2 regions of the Sporosarcina sp. SG10008 genome follow, and region 1 is predicted to be linked to the other one. Evidence: a T-box and tRNA genes for the amino acid it is inferred to sense, from the RefSeq annotation. Region 1 holds a T-box; the other holds one or more tRNA genes.
The links. A T-box is a leader RNA that pairs with one kind of tRNA and senses whether it is charged. The one in region 1 lies ahead of trpS (tryptophan--tRNA ligase), so its partner is inferred to be a tRNA-Trp.
Positions count from the first base shown of each region.

Region 1 (9,749 bases):
TACAGCAAGCGCACGTGCAATTCCAAGACGCTGACGTTGACCACCAGAGAATTCATGCGGATAACGATTGGCATGCTCACGGTTCAATCCTACCGTCTCAAGGAGCTCATGAACACGTGCAGTACGTTCTTTCGTATTCTTCACAAGACCATGAATATCGAGGCCTTCAGCGATGATATCAAGCACTTTCATACGCGGGTTTAATGATGCATATGGATCTTGGAAAATCATCTGCATTTTCCGGTTGAACGCTTTTAGTTCTTTTTTCGATTTTTTCGCATGGACATCGACGCCATCATAAATGACTTCCCCGCCTGTCGCATCGTAAAGACGGATGATTGTACGACCGGTTGTTGATTTACCGCAACCAGATTCACCAACAATACCAAGCGTTTCGCCTTTATAGATGTCGAATGTTATATCGTCAACAGCACGCACTTCATTCTTTGTTCCCACATTGAAATACTGTTTCAAGTTTTTGATTTCAAGTAATTTTTCAGCCATTATCGAACACCTCCTGCATTGCCTTCATAATACCGGCTGCCAGGGAATCTCTTCATTCGCTCTATGACCGCTACCGGCGGATCCACTTGAGGTGCATCCGGATGGAGTAGCCACGTCGCCGCATAATGTGTTTCACTTACTTTAAAGAGAGGCGGAACTTGTTCCAAATCAATCTTCATCGCATATTCACTACGCAGTGCAAATGCATCTCCTTTCGGAGGATCCAACAAATCGGGTGGCGTGCCTGGAATCGCATATAGTTTCTCTTCAGATGTATCCAGTGACGGCATTGAACTTAGAAGCCCCCACGTATACGGATGCTGCGGATTATAAAAGACTTCATCAACCGTTCCCACCTCGACGATTCGACCGCCGTACATGACCGCAACACGGTCTGCAACGTTTGCTACGACTCCAAGATCATGTGTGATGAAAATGATTGCCGTATCAATTTTCTTTTGCAAGTCTTTCATCAATTCTAAGATTTGCGCTTGAATTGTAACATCCAAGGCTGTCGTCGGCTCATCCGCAATGAGAAGCTTTGGATTACATGCCAAGGCAACAGCAATGACGATACGTTGACGCTGTCCACCAGAAAATTGGTGAGGGTATTGTTTCAATCGCATTTCTGGTTTAGGCATCCCAACCAGAGTCAACAATTCAATAGACTTTTTCCGAGCTTCGGGTTTACTAAGTTTTTGGTGTTTTAGCAGTGGCTCCATAATCTGGTTACCAATCGTCATTGTCGGATTAAGTGAAGTCATCGGATCTTGGAAAATCATCGAAATGTCTTTTCCTCTTACTTTTTGCATTTCTTTTTCAGAAATCTTCAGAAGGTCTCTTCCTCCGAATAAAATCTCACCATTTTTGTACTCGGTACTAGACTTCGGAAGGAGCCGCATAATCGATTTCGTCGTTACCGATTTACCTGAACCTGACTCACCAACTATAGCGAGCGTCTCCCCTTTAAATACTTCAAAATTAACCCCTTGAATTGCTTTCACTTCTCCTGCAAATGTATGGAAGGAAAGCTCCAGGTTTTTCACTTCAACAATTTTCTCCATTTCACTTTCCTCCTTTAATCTTTCATTTTCGGATCAAGTGCATCACGTAGTCCATCCCCAATTAAGTTGAACGCAATCATAAGTAAACTTATGACAACCGCCGGGAAGAACAAAATATGTGGCTGATACTCAATGAATTTATAACCATCATTAATTAGTGTTCCAAGAGAAGCATTCGGCGCTTGAAGGCCAAGTCCTATAAAGCTTAAAAATGCCTCGAAGAAAATTGCGGTAGGAATTGTGAACATCATATTTATGACAATAATCGCCATGATATTCGGCAATAAGTGCTTGCTGATAATTCGTGTATCGCTTGCACCTAAAGTTTTAGCTGCCAAGACGAATTCCTGAGTTTTATATTTAAGAACTTGTCCGCGTACAATACGGGACATTCCAATCCATCCTGTTATCGATATGGCTATGATAATGGACAATATGCCCGGATCCATGATCATAATCATAAGAATAACGATGACCAGTGTCGGAACTCCAATTAGCACTTCGACAATTCGTTGCATGACATCGTCGGTTCGACCTCCGTAATAACCGGAAATTCCGCCGTAGATGACGCCTATCACAACATCAATGATAGCGGCTACGAATGCGATTAACAGTGAGATTTGCGTTCCTTTCCAGAGACGTGAAAACAAATCGCGCCCTAGGCTATCCGTGCCGAACCAGTAGTTAACTTCTACTTTCTTTAACTCATACAGATTAACTGTTTTAGAACCCAGTTTACCTTCGCCATCAAAAATACCTAATTTTTCAAGCCCTGGAATTTTAGGCGGTAAGCTTGCATGCGCAACTTTTACATCCTCTGGATCATGTTCAACCATGAAAGGACCTGCAAATGCCATAAATACAATAAACACAAGAATGAACATACTGACGATAGCCGCTTTGTTTTTACGGATCCGAAGCCAAGCATCCTGCCAGAAACTCAAACTCGGTTTCGAAATTTTTTCGGCATGCGAGCTATCGATTGTAATCCGCTCAAACGAATCTTTTGGTAGTTTCTTCATGTTAGTAGTCATTACTTGGAACCTCCAGACAAACGGATACGCGGATCAATGACCCCATAAAGAATATCCACTATTAATATAATCACAATTAGGAATACCGAGAAGAACATTGTTGTACCCATGATGACAGCGAAGTCGTTCGAGTTAATTGATTTAACGAACTGTTCACCTATACCTGGGATTGCGAAAATCTGCTCAACTACAAGTGATCCTGTTAATAGTCCTGCTGCAACTGGTCCAAGGACTGTGATTAGCGGAATAAGCGCATTACGGAATGCGTGTTTGAAAGCGATTTCAAACCAATTTGCGCCTTTCGCTTTTGCTAGCAAAATATAGTCTGAGCTTAATACTTCTATCATTTCTGTTCGGATGAATCTTGCCGCAATAGCAATAGGTCCCATCGCAAGTGCGATTGAAGGTAGTATACTGGACTTCCAACCTTCCCACAGGCCAACTGGTAGCACTCCAAGCCATACTGCAAAGACATATTGCAGCAATACTGCAAAAACAAAGGACGGTATGGAGATACCGAGAATTGCGATAATGGTACTACCATAATCCCAAACTGTATTTTGTTTCAACGCGGCAATCATTCCGAGAATAATTCCGATTAAGGTCCCGAAAATAAGTGCCTGAGATCCTAAAATCGCCGAGTATTTCAGTTTTTTCACAATAAGTGTTGTGACATCTGCATTTTTATATTGAAACGATACACCAAAGTCACCTTTTGCAAGGTTCCCCATATAGCGGGCGTACTGTACGGGAATCGGATCGTTCAATCCATACTTCTCATAAACGACTTCCCTTTGCTCAACGGATAATTTTGCTGCGGAAGCTAACGGGGACCCTGGAAGCAGTTTCATTAGAACAAATGTAAACGATGCTATCAAGAATAGTGATAGGAACATATAAATCACACGTTTAGTGATATACTTTGCCATTTTCGCACCTCCTATATTTCATAGATGAATTTAATTAAAAAACTATTAATTCTAGCAAATAATACAACGAATTTTTAGTTAGTTTAACCTCAGTGAAAAAGAGAGTACATGGTCATAAATGCCCATATACTCTCTTTTCTATAAGATTTTAAGCTAACAAGTTATACTTCTTACTTTTCTGCAGCTTCCATATACGTCCATTTGTAGCTATAGTCGCCACCGAATGGATGTGTAGCAAGACCTTTTACAGCAGGGTTCATAAGAACCATTCTTCCGCGTTGATACTGAGGTACAAGACCTGCATCATCTTCAAGAAGAATTTTTTCAGCTTTTGCAAATGCTTCAAAACGAGCTACTGGATCAGTTGCAATTGTAGTTTTTGTAGATTCAATAAGCTTGTCATACTCTGGGTTAGAGTAATTCATTTTGTTTTGTGGACTTCCCGTTACGAACAATTCCATGAACGAGATTGGATCCTGGAAGTCAGGGCCCCATCCTGCTGATTGAACATCATAATCACTTGTATCATCAAGTTCAAGACGAACAGCAAAAGGAACTTCTTTCAGTTTGATTGTCAAACCTGGAAGGTTTCTTTCAAATTCCGATTTGAACCATTCTTGTTGTTTTTTAGCGTTTTCAGTGTCGCCACCGAGAATTTCAATTTCCACTTTGTCTGTTCCAAGTGCTGCCAGACCTTTTTTCCAATATTCTTGTGCTTCTTCAACGTTATATGCAGAGAATTCACCGCTGTAATCACGGAAATCTTTTCCATCCGCATCAAAAGTAAAGTCATCTGCAACTAGGAAGTTAGCAGCAATAGAACCATTAGCAAGTATTGCATCTGCTAACTCTTCTTTGTTGAAGGCTCTTGCGAATGCTTTACGAATGTCAGCATTTGCAAGTGGTGTAGCTTTACCGTTACGTTCTTGATTCAGTTTAAAGTAGAATACAGATGTTTCAAGCTCATTGATGATATTTGGATCATCAGCAAATTGCATTGCATATTCAGCAGAAAGTAGTACACGGTCTTTCTTGCCTTGTTCATATAATTTTACACCTGTTGCAGTTTCTTTAACGACGTCAACAATGATTTCTTCAAGTTTTACAGTATCAGCATCCCAATACTTGTCATTTTTAACATATTTCCAGTTACCAGTACCATCCCAATCAGCTAATGAGAATGGACCGTTATAGATCATTGCTTCAGAGTTAGTTGCATATTTATCACCCTGAGCAGTTACGAATTCTTCGTTAAGTGGGTAGAATGTACCGAAAGACATAAGTGATAGGAAGTAAGCAACTGGACGTTCAAGTTCAACGATAAGTGTTTTATCGTCTTCTGCTTTAATTCCAAGATCTGCAATTTCTGCAGTTCCTTCACCGATTTCAGTTGCGTTTTTAATCATGCCTGCCATCAAATATGGTCCGTAAGGTGAACCAGTATCCGGATCGACTGCGCGCTGCCAAGCATATACAAAGTCATGCGCAGTTACAGGTGTTCCATCAGACCATTGTGCATCACGGATTTTGAATGTGTATGTCAATCCATCTTCACTGATTTCAGGTTCTCCATCTGCCATAGCAGGTACTGGAAGACTGTCTTGGTCAAGACGGTAAAGTCCTTCCATAATGTTGTTCAGTACGTTGAAACCTACAGCATCTTCTGAAATTGATGAGTCAATAGAAGGAATCTCTGCTGTTTCAATCAGATTCAGAACTTGCGCCACTTCTTCATTAGCTGGTTCTTCTGTAGTTCCTTTGTCCTCTTCTTTGTCTTTTACCGGTTCAGTAGTGCCTGCTTCTTCTTTGTCGCCGCACGCTGCTAAGAACACGCTAAGTACAAGCATGATACTAATTAGCCACATAAATTTGTGGTTTTTCAAATCGATGACCTCCTCAAAATTGTCTGAAAACTAGGTACATTTATATTATACAATGATTCTCACAGTTGTACATACCTTTTTGAAATTTTCTAGTGTAATAGAACAGCGTTATATAGACAAAGCCTGCATTGACAACGCTTACAACGATAAATTAATTCATATTTTTTATTGATATACTTCTGTTATATTGATTTTTTCTTACCAATACTTTACTATTACTTTGGAACGGGGTGGAAATATGAAGAAAATAGTTAGGAATATTCTGATTGCACATGTAATAATTATTCTGCTTATTCTACTCTATTTTAAAGAGCTCACTTTACTCTCTTATATAAACGCATCTTTCATCGTTGGTGGCGTACTAACATTTCTTGGTCTGGTCTCTTTCGTTTTTTCAACCGGATTTTTCGATGTATTTACCGTTAGCATGAGAAAAGTAGTTACACCTAAACGTCGGATGGATGATGTTATGGCGATGCGGAAGCCTTCAGAAGTTTTTTCAGGAAACGTAAGTCCAATGCTCGGAAGCGGTACACTCATTCTTATTATGATGGGAATCGCGCTCCTTATTTTTTATATTTAAGGAGCAAGCCTATTGCATTTTTCCAGTGTAAGATTTATAATTATTAGAAACATTTAGAGCGAATGGCAATGACGGAAAAAAGTATTTCAGTATCAGTCTTTCAGAGAGCCTGTGGGTGGTGCAAACAGGTAGACTGAACCGAAAGAATGGGATCCCGAGCTTGATAAGCGAACCTTTTGAGCTAATTCAAAGTATATGGACTTTTTGAATTAGCCCTAAAGAAGCTCGTCACGTCCCCCGCGTTATGGGAATCAGAGTGGCCTTCGGGCAATTCGGGTGGTACCACGGTTGATCAAACATCAGTCGTCCCTTTTTTTACGGGGACGGCTGATGTTTTTTTGCGTCTACAGCATGTAGGTGTGCAACCATTGCCGGGGTCAGCAGGATGCTGATCATGTAGTCGTTGCGACAGGACGTCGCGTTCTTAGACTACCTTCCGTTATCGGCGAACTTTGGTTGCCTTCCATCGTGATGAACTTAAGCCGTCTTCCATCGGAGCTTTTTCATCATATTAGGTAGCCTTAACAATTTATTTTATCCATCAAACAGGAGGAGTTTTTCAAAATGAAAACCATTTTTTCAGGCGTACAGCCGACAGGAACAGTAACACTTGGCAACTACATCGGTGCCTTCCGTCAATTTACAGAGTTACAAAATGACTATCAATGCCTATTTTGTATTGTCGATCAGCATGCTATCACAGTTCAGCAAGATCCAGTGGAATTGGCAAAAACAATCCGTTCTCTTGCTGCAATCTATATTGCAAGTGGAATCGATCCAGAGAAAGCGGTATTGTTTATCCAATCAGAAGTCCCTGCACACGCGCAAGCAGGCTGGATGATGCAATGTATTGCTTATATCGGTGAACTTGAGCGTATGACGCAGTTCAAAGATAAATCAGATGGGAAAGAGGGCGTTTCTTCGGCGCTTCTGACATATCCACCACTTATGGCTGCTGACATCCTTCTATATAACACTAATATCGTCCCGGTTGGCGATGACCAAAAGCAGCATCTTGAATTGACGCGTGATCTAGCAGAGCGGTTCAATAAAAGGTTCGGCGGTATCTTGACGATTCCAGAAGTCAGAATTCCAAAGAATGGTGCACGCATTAAGTCACTCCAAGATCCGTTAAAGAAAATGAGTAAATCTGATCCTAATAAAAAAGGGACTATCTCGCTACTTGATACACCCAAAGAAATCGAGAAAAAGATTAAAAGCGCAGTAACAGATTCTGAAGGCATCGTGAAATACGACGTTGAAAATAAACCAGGTGTATCGAATCTATTGACAATTGAATCAGCGTTAAGTGATGTTTCAATTGAAGATCTTGTTGTGAAATATGATGGACTTGGATATGGCGCATTTAAAGCTGGCGTAGCCGAAGCCGTCATCAACCATCTATCACCTATCCAAGAGAGATACTACGAACTTTTGGATTCGCCTGTCCTAGATGAAATTTTGGATGAAGGCGCAGTGAAAGCAAATGCGATTGCAGCTGTCACTCTCGGGAAGATGGAAGTCGCGATGGGACTCGGACGTAGACGGTAAGAATAATCATGATTGTTGCTACGACGAATAACGCAAAATCTGCCGTATGTATTATAAAATAAATGATTTGATACCAGTCGTAACCGAATGATCTGTAATTAAAATAAAATATTATTTGTGAAACAGTAACAACAATTAGCCCATAACTAATTAGAAATAAAAATATGCGTGTCATTAGCATCGTCCTTTTGATTTTCTTTGATTATATGACAGCATGGCCCCCTTTTAGACGAAGGGGGCCATTTAATTTAAAAAGATAGTACTTTGAATGTGTCGGGGTGGGTTGGCGCATTGCGGAACTCTGAGGACAAACTTCGGTACTGTGAGGGCTAATTACCAAACTGTCAGGGCAATCCACGAAACTGGGAGCGCATCGCAAAAATCTGAGTACAAACTTCCGCACTGTGAGGGCAAATCATCAAACTGTCAGGGCAATCCACGAAACTGGGAGCGCATCGCAAAAATCTGAGTACAAACTTCCGCACTGTGAGGGCAAATCATCAAACTGTCAGGGCAATCCAAGAAACTGGGATGGCATCGCGAAAATCTGAGGGCAAACTTCCATACTGTAAGGACAAATCGCCAAACTGTCAGGGCAAGCCAAGAAACTGGGAGCGCATCACTAAACTCTGAGGGCAAACTTCCATACTGTAAGGGCTAATCGCCAAACTATCAGGGCAAGCCGCGAATCTTTCTGAACAAGCCCAAAACTACATAAACAAAAAGACGCCCCAGTAAACTGGAACGTCCTGCTAACTTAAACTTATACTTTTTTGAATACGAGTGATGCGTTATGTCCGCCGAAACCGAGTGAGTTGCTCATAGCGTACGTAATGTCCGCTTTGCGCGCACCTTCAGTTACATAGTCGAGATCACACTCAGGATCTGGATTCACAAAATTCATTGTCGGTGGCAGGATTCCTTCTTGCAATGCCTTCACCGTGAAGATTGCTTCCAATCCGCCTGCTGCGCCGAGCAAATGGCCTGTCATTGATTTTGTTGAGCTCATCGTGAGTTTATAAGCGTGTTCGCCGAAAACTGTTTTCGCTGCCATTGTTTCGAATTGGTCGTTATATGGCGTGCTCGTTCCGTGAGCATTAATATAATCGATTTCATCTGGACTGATACCACTTTGCTCAATCGCCTGTTGCATCGCGCGTGCGCCACCTTCGCCCCCAGGAGCTGGAGCCGTAATATGGTGCGCATCACCTGTTGCACCATAGCCGGTTAGTTCAGCGTAAATTTTCGCACCGCGTGCAATTGCATGCTCGTACTCTTCAAGGATTAAGATACCAGCTCCTTCTCCAATTACAAAACCGTCACGTTCTTTATCAAATGGACGTGATGCGGTTGCAGGGTCGGGGTTTAACGACAATGCTGTATTCGCACAAAAACCAGCAACTGCCATTGTTGTGATTGGCGCTTCTGCTCCGCCAGTAATCATAACGTCAGCATCACCGCGGCGAATAACTTCAAATGCATCTCCTATCGAGTTCGTGCCTGATGCACAAGCTGTTACGGTACAAGAGTTAATGCCTTTTGCTCCGTGATAAATCGATACTTGGCCCGCTGCCATATCGGGAATCATCATTGGTACGAAAAACGGGCTAACACGTCGATAGCCTTTCTCTTGGAACGTTAGAAACTGTTGCTCATGCGTTTCCATACCACCGATGCCTGAACCAATCCAGACACCCGTGCGAAGAGCTAAATCTCCTTCAAGTTCAAGATTTGCATCTTTCATTGCCATAATCGATGCCGCAAGTGCGTAATGCGTGAATCGATCCATTTTACGCGCGTCTTTCCGAGAGATATATTGTTCTATATCAAAATCTTTCACTTCTGCTGCCACTTTTACAGGAAACTTATCACTGTCAAGTCTTGTTAGTGGTCCGATTCCAGATTTCCCTTCCAAGACCGCTTTCCAAGACTCCTCCGCTGAATTCCCGACTGGAGAAATTGCCCCTATACCTGTTACTACTACACGTTTTATTCCCATATGTGAAAACTTCCCTTCTATTCTATAAAGACTGACGCTTCTTGTCACTTTTCATACACTACAAAACATGTGTACTTTTTTATTTTCCCCACTTAATGCATATTGCGCCCCAAGTGAGACCTCCGCCGAATCCAACCATGACAATAACGTCATCATCTTTCACTCTGCCTTCAGCTAGATCATCGACAAGTGAAATTGGAAT
Region 1 covers NZ_CP172607.1:2,850,469-2,860,217, forward strand. Annotated here, with positions in the region: gene ACGLYD_RS13745 (ABC transporter ATP-binding protein) at 1-504, opposite strand, end outside; gene ACGLYD_RS13750 (ABC transporter ATP-binding protein) at 504-1,568, opposite strand; gene opp3C (oligopeptide ABC transporter permease) at 1,583-2,602, opposite strand; gene opp3b (oligopeptide ABC transporter permease) at 2,602-3,531, opposite strand; gene ACGLYD_RS13765 (peptide ABC transporter substrate-binding protein) at 3,702-5,414, opposite strand; gene ACGLYD_RS13770 (DUF3899 domain-containing protein) at 5,653-5,997, shown strand; T-box leader at 6,057-6,311, shown strand; gene trpS (tryptophan--tRNA ligase) at 6,562-7,548, shown strand; gene fabF (beta-ketoacyl-ACP synthase II) at 8,312-9,547, opposite strand; gene ACGLYD_RS13785 (beta-ketoacyl-ACP synthase III) at 9,627-9,749, opposite strand, start outside.

Region 2 (9,749 bases), 2.0 Mb from region 1:
CTGTGAAGATGCAGGTTACCCGCGACAGGACGGAAAGACCCCGTGGAGCTTTACTGTAACCTGATATTGAATTCCGGTGCAGCCTGTACAGGATAGGTAGGAGCCTTGGATTCCGGAGCGCTAGCTTCGGATGAGGCGTTGGTGGGATACTACCCTGGCTGTATTGGACTTCTAACCCATGCCCCTTATCGGGGCAGGAGACAGTGTCAGGCGGGCAGTTTGACTGGGGCGGTCGCCTCCTAAAGAGTAACGGAGGCGCCCAAAGGTTCCCTCAGAATGGTTGGACATCATTCGTAGAGTGCAAAGGCATAAGGGAGCTTGACTGCGAGACCTACAAGTCGAGCAGGGTCGAAAGACGGGCTTAGTGATCCGGTGGTTCCGCATGGAAGGGCCATCGCTCAACGGATAAAAGCTACCCCGGGGATAACAGGCTTATCTCCCCCAAGAGTCCACATCGACGGGGAGGTTTGGCACCTCGATGTCGGCTCATCGCATCCTGGGGCTGTAGTCGGTCCCAAGGGTTGGGCTGTTCGCCCATTAAAGCGGTACGCGAGCTGGGTTCAGAACGTCGTGAGACAGTTCGGTCCCTATCCGTCGCGGGCGCAGGAAATTTGAGAGGAGCTGTCCTTAGTACGAGAGGACCGGGATGGACATACCTCTGGTGTACCAGTTGTCTTGCCAAAGGCATCGCTGGGTAGCTATGTATGGACGGGATAAATGCTGAAAGCATCTAAGCATGAAGCCCCCCTCGAGATGAGATTTCCCATTACGCAAGTAAGTAAGATCCCTCAAAGAAGATGAGGTTGATAGGTCTGGGGTGGAAGCACGGCGACGTGTGGAGCTGACGGATACTAATCGATCGAGGACTTAACCAATTTTGAAAAGGGCTTGATTACCCTGATTTTGTGTAGCACAATGTCTGTTTTATTCAGTTTTGAGCGAACAAAATTAATTATTTTGTAAAAACGCTTGCAAGTAACAACAAGGTATGATATAATTAATCTTGTCTTGTGGAAAATAGTTCAGTGACGATTGCGAAGAGGTCACACCCGTTCCCATACCGAACACGGAAGTTAAGCTCTTCAGCGCCGATGGTAGTTGGGGGTTTCCCCCTGTGAGAGTAGGACGTCGCTGGTCTGTTAGTCCAAAAGAAGATACTTAATGTATGTTCTTAATATTATTCCGCAGTAGCTCAGTGGTAGAGCAATCGGCTGTTAACCGATCGGTCGTAGGTTCGAGTCCTACCTGCGGAGCCATTTAGGAGAGCTGTCCGAGTGGCCGAAGGAGCATGATTGGAAATCATGTAAGCGGCTAACGCTGTTTCAAGGGTTCAAATCCCTTGCTCTCCGCCAGATTCATATAAATGATAAATTAAGGCCCCTTGGTCAAGCGGTTAAGACACCGCCCTTTCACGGCGGTATCACGGGTTCGAATCCCGTAGGGGTCACCATAACTTTTTAGAAATTCATCATTAAGCACGTAGACTTTAATTCAGTAATTCGAGCATAGCACACTCTCGTTAAAATTGGGAGAAGGAAGGAGCGTACATTAGTACGTGACTGACTGAGCGAATGAAGCTGACAAAGAGATGCGTCGCTTATCGCAATTTTACCCAGGAGGATTAGCTCAGCTGGGAGAGCACCTGCCTTACAAGCAGGGGGTCGGCGGTTCGAGCCCGTCATCCTCCACCATTAAGTTTTTTAAGCAGATTCACCGCTTAAAGAAACTTACATATATTTAATTATATAAATACTATTGTCGCGGGGTGGAGAAGTGGTATCTCGTCGGGCTCATAACCCGAAGGTCGCAGGTTCAAATCCTGCCCCCGCAACCAAATTTTATCATGATACAGCAGATCATATAGCTGACATGTAAATGATTAGCTCTTTATCAAATGAATACATTATATTGTTGTCGCGGGGTGGAGAAGTGGTATCTCGTCGGGCTCATAACCCGAAGGTCGCAGGTTCAAATCCTGCCCCCGCAACCAAATGGTCCCGTGGTGTAGCGGTTAACATGCCTGCCTGTCACGCAGGAGATCGCCGGTTCGATCCCGGTCGGGACCGCCATTTTTATTTTTCTTATAAGGTTTAGAATAAGCTAATATCTTAATGTAAACCAAATATGTGGCTCAGTAGCTCAGTCGGTAGAGCAAAGGACTGAAAATCCTTGTGTCGGCGGTTCGATTCCGTCCTGAGCCACCATTTTAATATTTGTGCCGGAGTAGCTCAACTGGTAGAGCAACTGACTTGTAATCAGTAGGTTGAGGGTTCAAGTCCTTTCTCCGGCACCATTTACACCTATATGGTGGGGTAGCGAAGTGGCTAAACGCGGCGGACTGTAAATCCGCTCCCTACGGGTTCGGCGGTTCGAATCCGCCCCCCACCACCAGTTTTAGGGGCATAGTTTAACGGTAGAATAGAGGTCTCCAAAACCTTTGATGTGGGTTCGATTCCTACTGCCCCTGCCATTTTTTTTAGTATAATCTAATATTATGGCGATTGTGGTGAAGTGGTTAACACATCGGATTGTGGTTCCGACACTCGAGGGTTCGATTCCCTTCAGTCGCCCCATTTATCTATCCAATTAAAACAAACTTATATATCATGGCGATTGTGGTGAAGTGGTTAACACATCGGATTGTGGTTCCGACATTCGAGGGTTCGATTCCCTTCAGTCGCCCCATTTTATATTCAATTAAAACAAACTAGATATCATGGCGATTGTGGTGAAGTGGTTAACACATCGGATTGTGGTTCCGACACTCGAGGGTTCGATTCCCTTCAGTCGCCCCATTTATCTTTTTGGGGTATAGCCAAGCGGTAAGGCAACGGACTTTGACTCCGTCACTCGTTGGTTCGAATCCAGCTACCCCAGTTTCGCGGAAGTAGTTCAGTGGTAGAATACGACCTTGCCAAGGTCGGGGTCGCGGGTTCGAATCCCGTCTTCCGCTCCATCATCTACGGCGGCATAGCCAAGCGGTAAGGCATGGGTCTGCAACACCCTTACCACCGGTTCGATTCCGGTTGCCGCCTCCAATTTTCTTATGTATCGTTGTTTGTAAACTAAATAGTGTTATGCCCGAGTGGTGGAATGGCAGACACGTCGCACTCAAAATGCGATGCCGTAAGGCGTGCCGGTTCAAGTCCGGCCTCGGGTATCAGATGTAAAACACAACTTCGGTTGTGTTTTTTTGTGTTTAATTTCTACTATATAAGTTGACTTAACTGAGCGAACGTGGGCTTTGGCTACCCCTAGCACTTTAAAGAATTCAATGTAATTTAATTCTTTATTTCAATATATATTTAGATAAAAGAATAGAGAGTAGGGGAAACATTATGCCATTAATTGAACACCAGGAGTTCATTCAAGCCTCGGTAGAACGTTGCTTTGATCTTGCACGAGACGTGGATATTCATACCCGTACAACAGAGGGGACGAAAGAGAAGGCTGTCGGTGGGGTGACAACAGGTTTATTGCTGGCCGGGGATATTGTTACATGGGAGGCCGTTCATTTCGGTATAAGACAAAGACTAACTGCCAAAGTAACGGTGATGGATATACCGTATATGTTTGAAGACATAATGGTGAAAGGAGCATTCCAATCTTTTCACCATATTCATGAGTTTATTGAGAAGGATAATGGCACTCTGATGATTGACAGATTTCAATATAGATCACCCTGTGGAGTGATTGGTGTTATTGCGGATAAGTTGTTTTTGGAAAGCTATATGAGAAACTTTATTGTGAGTCGAGCAAGAGCTCTGAAGCATATTGCAGAAAATGAGTAAGAGGCATTTCATCAGGAAAAGTCGACTTGATAAACTTGGTGGCACAAGTTTTCTAGAGAGTGGAACCTGGACGTTACTAATCGATTGTGAGAAAACACAGCGCTTCAAAAATGGGTAGTAAACAAAATCGCTCCTTACCGCCGAAGCGTAAGGAGCGATTTTCATAGAGGGGATCCGATGACACTAGTTTGGGTTGTCCATTGCAATTGCCTTGGTTGGTCATTGGGGATTGGTCACAAAGTAAATGGTGACAGGTTATTGGTTTGCCTGCAATTTAAATTGGATTGATCCCTACTCTATGCCCTGGAGAGGAGTCTCACCTTTCCAAGGGCATTAAAAGTACTTCGTATCATCAAATTTCAAGACAATCGAATAGTTTTTTGCATTAATAGAATTAGATAACTTATGTGCATCCTTTTCTGCTTGCAATGATTTCACCCGATAATCCTCAGGAACGAATAAAGCAACACGGTATACGACCGTACCTTCAGAGTAGCCGTATTGAATCTCTTCTTTTTCTGCCATAGAGAGTTCTTTGTAAAAGCGGGCTTTTGCACGCAATTGTATGGCAAGTTCAATCGCTTCGACAATCGCAAGTTGTTGCCCTTGGAACTCGATTTCATTATCGATATTGGCACGATACATGAGACGGTCGAGCACTCGACTATCTAAACGGACTTCATCCAATTCTGTTTCTACGATTTTAAGGCTACGTGGTCCTTGATCAGGGGTGTTGCCTTTTTCTACATTCGTAAAGGCTACGCGTCTCATTTCATCTTCAAGCTCATGAATTCGTTTTGTTAAAACACTTTTTAATTTTACAGCTTCAGCGAGTGTTATGTTGCTCACTTGTTCATTCCCCCCATTTAGAAACATTGTCAGTCAACTATAATGGAAGTTTGTCCCTCGTGCAAAACATATGAACGAACATCTCCACCACTAAGACTAGTAAACATGTTCCCACATGCTGTTGTCAGTTCAAACGCTTCAGTAGCATCCATGGACGGGCGTAGGAAGAAGATATGTAACGCGTCTGTCGTATCTTCTGTTACAGCGCTACGTATAGAATCGACATATGGACTACCGAATGGGCTATAATCATCTTTTAACAGTAGAATGTTTTGTAATGAATTAAAACGACCATTCAATCCATCATATCCATCCTCTTCTGTCCCTGAAGTAACGACTATATCGCCGACAATTTTTTCGAGGTCATAGATGCCTACTGGAATTTCGTGCTGCAAGGAAAAGAAGTTATTCAAGTCGACAGCATTGTGGAATGGATCGATGTAGTTTTGCTTCTTAATCCGGCGCATAAGTGCTTCTGTAGAATGACGGTATCGATTAGGGTCTGCGCCAAGTGCTTTCCACACAGTACGCCATTCTTTAATGCCAGGGAATTCGGGGACGGACTTGTTCTCCAGCTCAAAGAAAAGTTGCTCTTGGAATAATTGCAATTTTCCTTTTAGCATTTGAGGCGATTCTGACACTGTAATTTTGGTATAATGGTTAATGCCCAATTTTAATCCGGGTACGGCACCTAAAAGCTTCATATCCATTTCAATAATCAATGACTTCACCCTTTATATAGTTTAATTCAATAGTAGCATAGTGGAGGCGATACAGTGTGAATGCTGTTCAGTTGCAACAGTCAGTGAGGGACTATGCGGAGTCAATCGGCATCGACAAAATTGGTTTTACAACAGCTGCACCATTTCGTGAGTTGAAAAACCGCTTGAAGCGGCAGCAAGAACTAGGCTATCAGTCGGGTTTTGAAGAAAAGGATTTAGATAAACGGACAGAACCTGCTCTTTTGCTTGATCAAGCAGAAAGCATTATTGCAATTGCTGTAGCTTATCCATCCAAAATGGCAGATTCTCCGAGAGGAAAAAAAGGCGAGCGCCGGGGTATTTTTTGCCGTGCATCATGGGGAACAGATTATCATACGGTCCTTCGTGAGAAGCTGAGACTGCTTGAGGAATTTATACTAGAACATGCACCTAAAGCAAAGGTTCGCTCGATGGTAGATACGGGTGAGCTTGCAGACCGCGCTGTTGCAGAACGGGCGGGGATTGGCTGGTCGGCAAAAAACTGTTCAATAATTACGCCGGAATTCGGTTCGTATGTGTACCTGGGTGAAATGATTACCAATATCCCTTTTGCGCCGGACGTTCCAATGGAAGATGAATGTGGGGATTGCACACTTTGTCTTGACGTATGTCCAACTGGTGCATTGATTCAGGGTGGTCAATTAAATGCGCAGCGTTGCATTGCTTTCCTTACACAGTCGAAAAAGCCAATCCCGGAAGAATTTCGTGCGGAGTTTGGTAATCGGATATACGGGTGTGATACATGTCAAACGGTATGTCCGAAAAATAAAGGAAAGCATAATTTGCATCAGCAAGCATTCCAACCGGACCCTGAACTGGCGAAGCCACTTCTTCAGCCTGTGCTCAGGTTGTCGAATCGAGAATTTAAAGAGAAATTTGGACATGTATCAGGATCTTGGCGCGGAAAAAATCCGATTCAGCGAAATGCAATTATTGCACTCGCACATTTTAAGGAGGAGTCTGCGGTACCTGAATTGATCAGTATGTTAGAGAACGATCCAAGGCCCGTCATTCGTGGTACGATTGCATGGGCACTTGGTCGAATTGGTTTGGAAGAAGGATATGTAGCGATTAAGGAAGCATTATCGAAAGAGGAAGATCCGGAAGTGCGTGTTGAATTAGAAAAGGCAGCGGATACTTATATACTGAAGAAATGAATGCCTATATAAACTAAACGAAGGCTCCTTACAAGAGGCAGCAGAAGTAAATTCAATGGGGTTCTATATTTCAACAAATCTATAGTAAGAAAAAGTTTAATTGGAGGAATCACTGAGATGGCCATACACGTAGCGTTATTTGAACCACAAATCCCTGCAAACACAGGGAATATTGCAAGGACATGCGCAGGAACAGGAGCGAAACTTCATCTTGTGAAACCGCTTGGATTTTCGACGGATGACAAAATGTTGAAACGTGCGGGGCTCGATTACTGGGAGCACGTCGACATTACATATCATGAAGGAATTCGTGAGCTATTCGCGGCGAATCCCGATGCTGTTTTTTACTTTTTGACAAAACACGGTGAAAGGACTCATACTGCATTCGATTATTCTGATGGTGCAACAGATATATTTTTCGTCTTCGGTAAAGAGACGAGCGGACTTCCTGAAGAAATTTTAGAGGAGAATAAAGAACGGTGTCTACGAATCCCGATGAACGACAACATTCGGTCGCTTAATTTATCGAACACGGCGGCGATACTTATATATGAAGCACTTAGGCAACAATCTTATCCAGGATTGGTATAAAAAAACGGGGCAGCCTGAAGGCATGTCCCGTTTTACTTATTGTTATTTTTTTAGGCCAGGTATCTTAACCTTGCCCGGTTTATCATCGTATCCGCCTGTGAAAATTGCAGATAGGAATGCAAAGCAAACACCTATAATTAGAATTACTGTCATGATAGGTACCTCCTGTAAATTCATTAGTAGCTTCGTTAAGTATACCCTATTTTAAATGGAATTGAAACGACCGTCAGGAAAAATTGTGACAGAGCCAAGAAAAATGAAACTTTTTGTCGGCTTGTCCGTATATAACATAACGACTTAAATAATATGGAGGTAGAATATAGTATGAAAAATTACTCGACAGGAATGAAATGGATCACGGCAATTGCAGAAGGTTTTCTTGCAATTCCGATCATTGGAGGAGTTTTTGTTATAAGCTCCGGATATTCAGTGCTGGGTGTCATGTTCGTTTTACATGCAATTACGTTACTGCTTTCAATTCGGGACATGCAGGGTAAGGCAGCACCCATCCTAGGTCTCGTAACGAGCATAGTGAGTGCTATTCCGTTCATTGGCTGGTTCATGCACCTACTAACTGCAGGAGCGCTCGTAATGTCGGCTATCACTTCTAGACGCTAAATCAATATGTAAAAAATACCCTTCCGAATACTAACGGAAGGGTATTTTTTAATGTGGTAAATAGAGCAGCTGATAGGTGAACAGTACCGCGAAAATATATAACAGGATAGGAACTTGTTTTCCTTTCCCTTTCACAACTTTCAATAGCGGGTATGTGATGAAACCAAGAGCGATTCCTGTCGCAATGCTCGAAGTGAGTGGCATTGTTAGAATAACGAGGAAGGCTGGGAATGCTTCATCGAATGAATCCCAATCAATATCTTTCACTGCACCAATCATCAAGCTTCCGACGATAATCAAAGCAGGAGCTGTGATTGCAGATACACCAGACAATGTACTGACGAGTGGACCGAAAAATGCCGCGACAAGGAAGAGGATAGAGACAGTCAGTGATGTCAATCCTGTCCGGCCACCTACTGCAACACCAGATGAAGATTCGATGTACGCCGTTGTTGGACTCGTACCGAACATCGATCCGAATGTTGTTGCAACAGAATCTGCAAGTAATGCATGACGTGCACGTGGCAGCTTATTGCCTTTCATAAGGCCAGCCTGTTTTGCAACACCAATCATCGTGCCGGTGGTATCGAACAAGGTAACGATGAGAAAGGCAAAAACCACCCCATACAAACCATGTGAAATGACGTCACCGAATGCAGTAATCGGATTCCAAACAAGAATCCCTTCCGGTAATTGAGGCATTTTCCATAAGGCACCTTCAAATTTGAGCTGACCCGTAAAGACTGCGACAATTCCAGTTAGAACCATTCCAATGAAAATCGAACCATAGATATTCAAAGTCATAAGAATAACCGTCACGAGAAGGCCGAACAAAGCGAGTAGAACGGGCGGAGACGTAAGGTCGCCAAGCTTAACAAGGTTCGCCTCATGTGGAGCGACGAGTCCAGAAAGACGCAAGCCGATAAAGGCGATGAATAACCCTATCCCAGCTGTAATCCCGAGCTTCAGACTCTCAGGAATTGATTCAATTAATTTTTCACGGAATGAAGTCAAGGACAACAGAACAAATATTAATCCAGCTATGAATACTGCAGAAAAAGCAGTCATGTAGTCGAGTTGACCATCAGATGCGAGAACAACCGATGTAAAATAAGCATTCAATCCCATTCCTGGTGCAATTGCAATTGGATAATTGGCGAAAAGTGCCATCCAAAGTGTACCGATAACCGCAGCGATAATTGTCGCAATGAATACTTGCTCGAATGGTACGCCGGCGTCAGCGAGAATAATCGGATTGACGATGACAATATAGGCCATTGTCAAAAAAGTTGTCATACCTGCCAATACTTCCGTTTTCACAGTGGTATTATGTTTTTTTAAATGAAACAATGTAAATCTCCTTTCAGAATACGAACGAAATGAAGTACATTTACAATAATATTCGTTTTTACGTTAAAATTCAACTCTGAAATGCAATCAGGTAATTCGTAATATTCGAATGCCGCTTGTACAATTAAAGAATAAGTTTCGAAAGGGGAAATTCAAATGACAAAACGATTCAACGGAACACTTGAGCTAGCAAATGGTGTGAAAATGCCACAATTAGGACTTGGCGTCTATAAGATGACGGATCCGGGTCAGACTGTCGAAGCAATTACATACGCAATAGAAACAGGATATCGCGCAATTGACACAGCGGCAATCTATGAGAATGAAAGGGAAACGGGGGAAGCGGTCCGTCACTCTGGTGTTCCAAGGGAAGAGCTGTTCATCACATCGAAGGTATGGAATACTGATCAGGGCTATGACGGGACACTCCGCGCATTCGAGACTTCATTGAAGAAACTAGGCTTAGATTATTTGGATCTATATTTGACACATTGGCCTGTGTCAGAAAAATATGTCGACACTTATAAAGCGATTGAACGGTTGTATGACGAAAAACTGATCCGTACAACAGGTGTCTCCAATCATCATGCCCATCATCTTGAAAAAATCCTTGTAAAAGCAAATGTTGCGCC
Region 2 covers NZ_CP172607.1:152,674-162,422, forward strand. Annotated here, with positions in the region: rRNA gene ACGLYD_RS00695 (23S ribosomal RNA) at 1-875, shown strand, start outside; rRNA gene rrf (5S ribosomal RNA) at 1,022-1,137, shown strand; tRNA gene ACGLYD_RS00705 (tRNA-Asn) at 1,182-1,256, shown strand; tRNA gene ACGLYD_RS00710 (tRNA-Ser) at 1,261-1,352, shown strand; tRNA gene ACGLYD_RS00715 (tRNA-Glu) at 1,376-1,450, shown strand; tRNA gene ACGLYD_RS00720 (tRNA-Val) at 1,616-1,691, shown strand; tRNA gene ACGLYD_RS00725 (tRNA-Met) at 1,760-1,834, shown strand; tRNA gene ACGLYD_RS00730 (tRNA-Met) at 1,916-1,990, shown strand; tRNA gene ACGLYD_RS00735 (tRNA-Asp) at 1,994-2,069, shown strand; tRNA gene ACGLYD_RS00740 (tRNA-Phe) at 2,129-2,204, shown strand; tRNA gene ACGLYD_RS00745 (tRNA-Thr) at 2,218-2,293, shown strand; tRNA gene ACGLYD_RS00750 (tRNA-Tyr) at 2,307-2,391, shown strand; tRNA gene ACGLYD_RS00755 (tRNA-Trp) at 2,397-2,470, shown strand; tRNA gene ACGLYD_RS00760 (tRNA-His) at 2,498-2,573, shown strand; tRNA gene ACGLYD_RS00765 (tRNA-His) at 2,610-2,685, shown strand; tRNA gene ACGLYD_RS00770 (tRNA-His) at 2,720-2,795, shown strand; tRNA gene ACGLYD_RS00775 (tRNA-Gln) at 2,806-2,877, shown strand; tRNA gene ACGLYD_RS00780 (tRNA-Gly) at 2,882-2,956, shown strand; tRNA gene ACGLYD_RS00785 (tRNA-Cys) at 2,965-3,038, shown strand; tRNA gene ACGLYD_RS00790 (tRNA-Leu) at 3,080-3,160, shown strand; gene ACGLYD_RS00795 (SRPBCC family protein) at 3,339-3,791, shown strand; gene ACGLYD_RS00800 (hypothetical protein) at 4,125-4,640, opposite strand; gene ACGLYD_RS00805 (B3/4 domain-containing protein) at 4,670-5,362, opposite strand; gene queG (tRNA epoxyqueuosine(34) reductase QueG) at 5,419-6,558, shown strand; gene trmL (tRNA (uridine(34)/cytosine(34)/5-carboxymethylaminomethyluridine(34)-2'-O)-methyltransferase TrmL) at 6,676-7,149, shown strand; gene ACGLYD_RS00820 (hypothetical protein) at 7,474-7,767, shown strand; gene ACGLYD_RS00825 (NCS2 family permease) at 7,816-9,117, opposite strand; gene ACGLYD_RS00830 (aldo/keto reductase) at 9,274-9,749, shown strand, end outside.
Region 2: it has a tRNA-Trp gene. The T-box ahead of trpS (tryptophan--tRNA ligase) is inferred to sense a tRNA for this amino acid. The anticodon was not compared.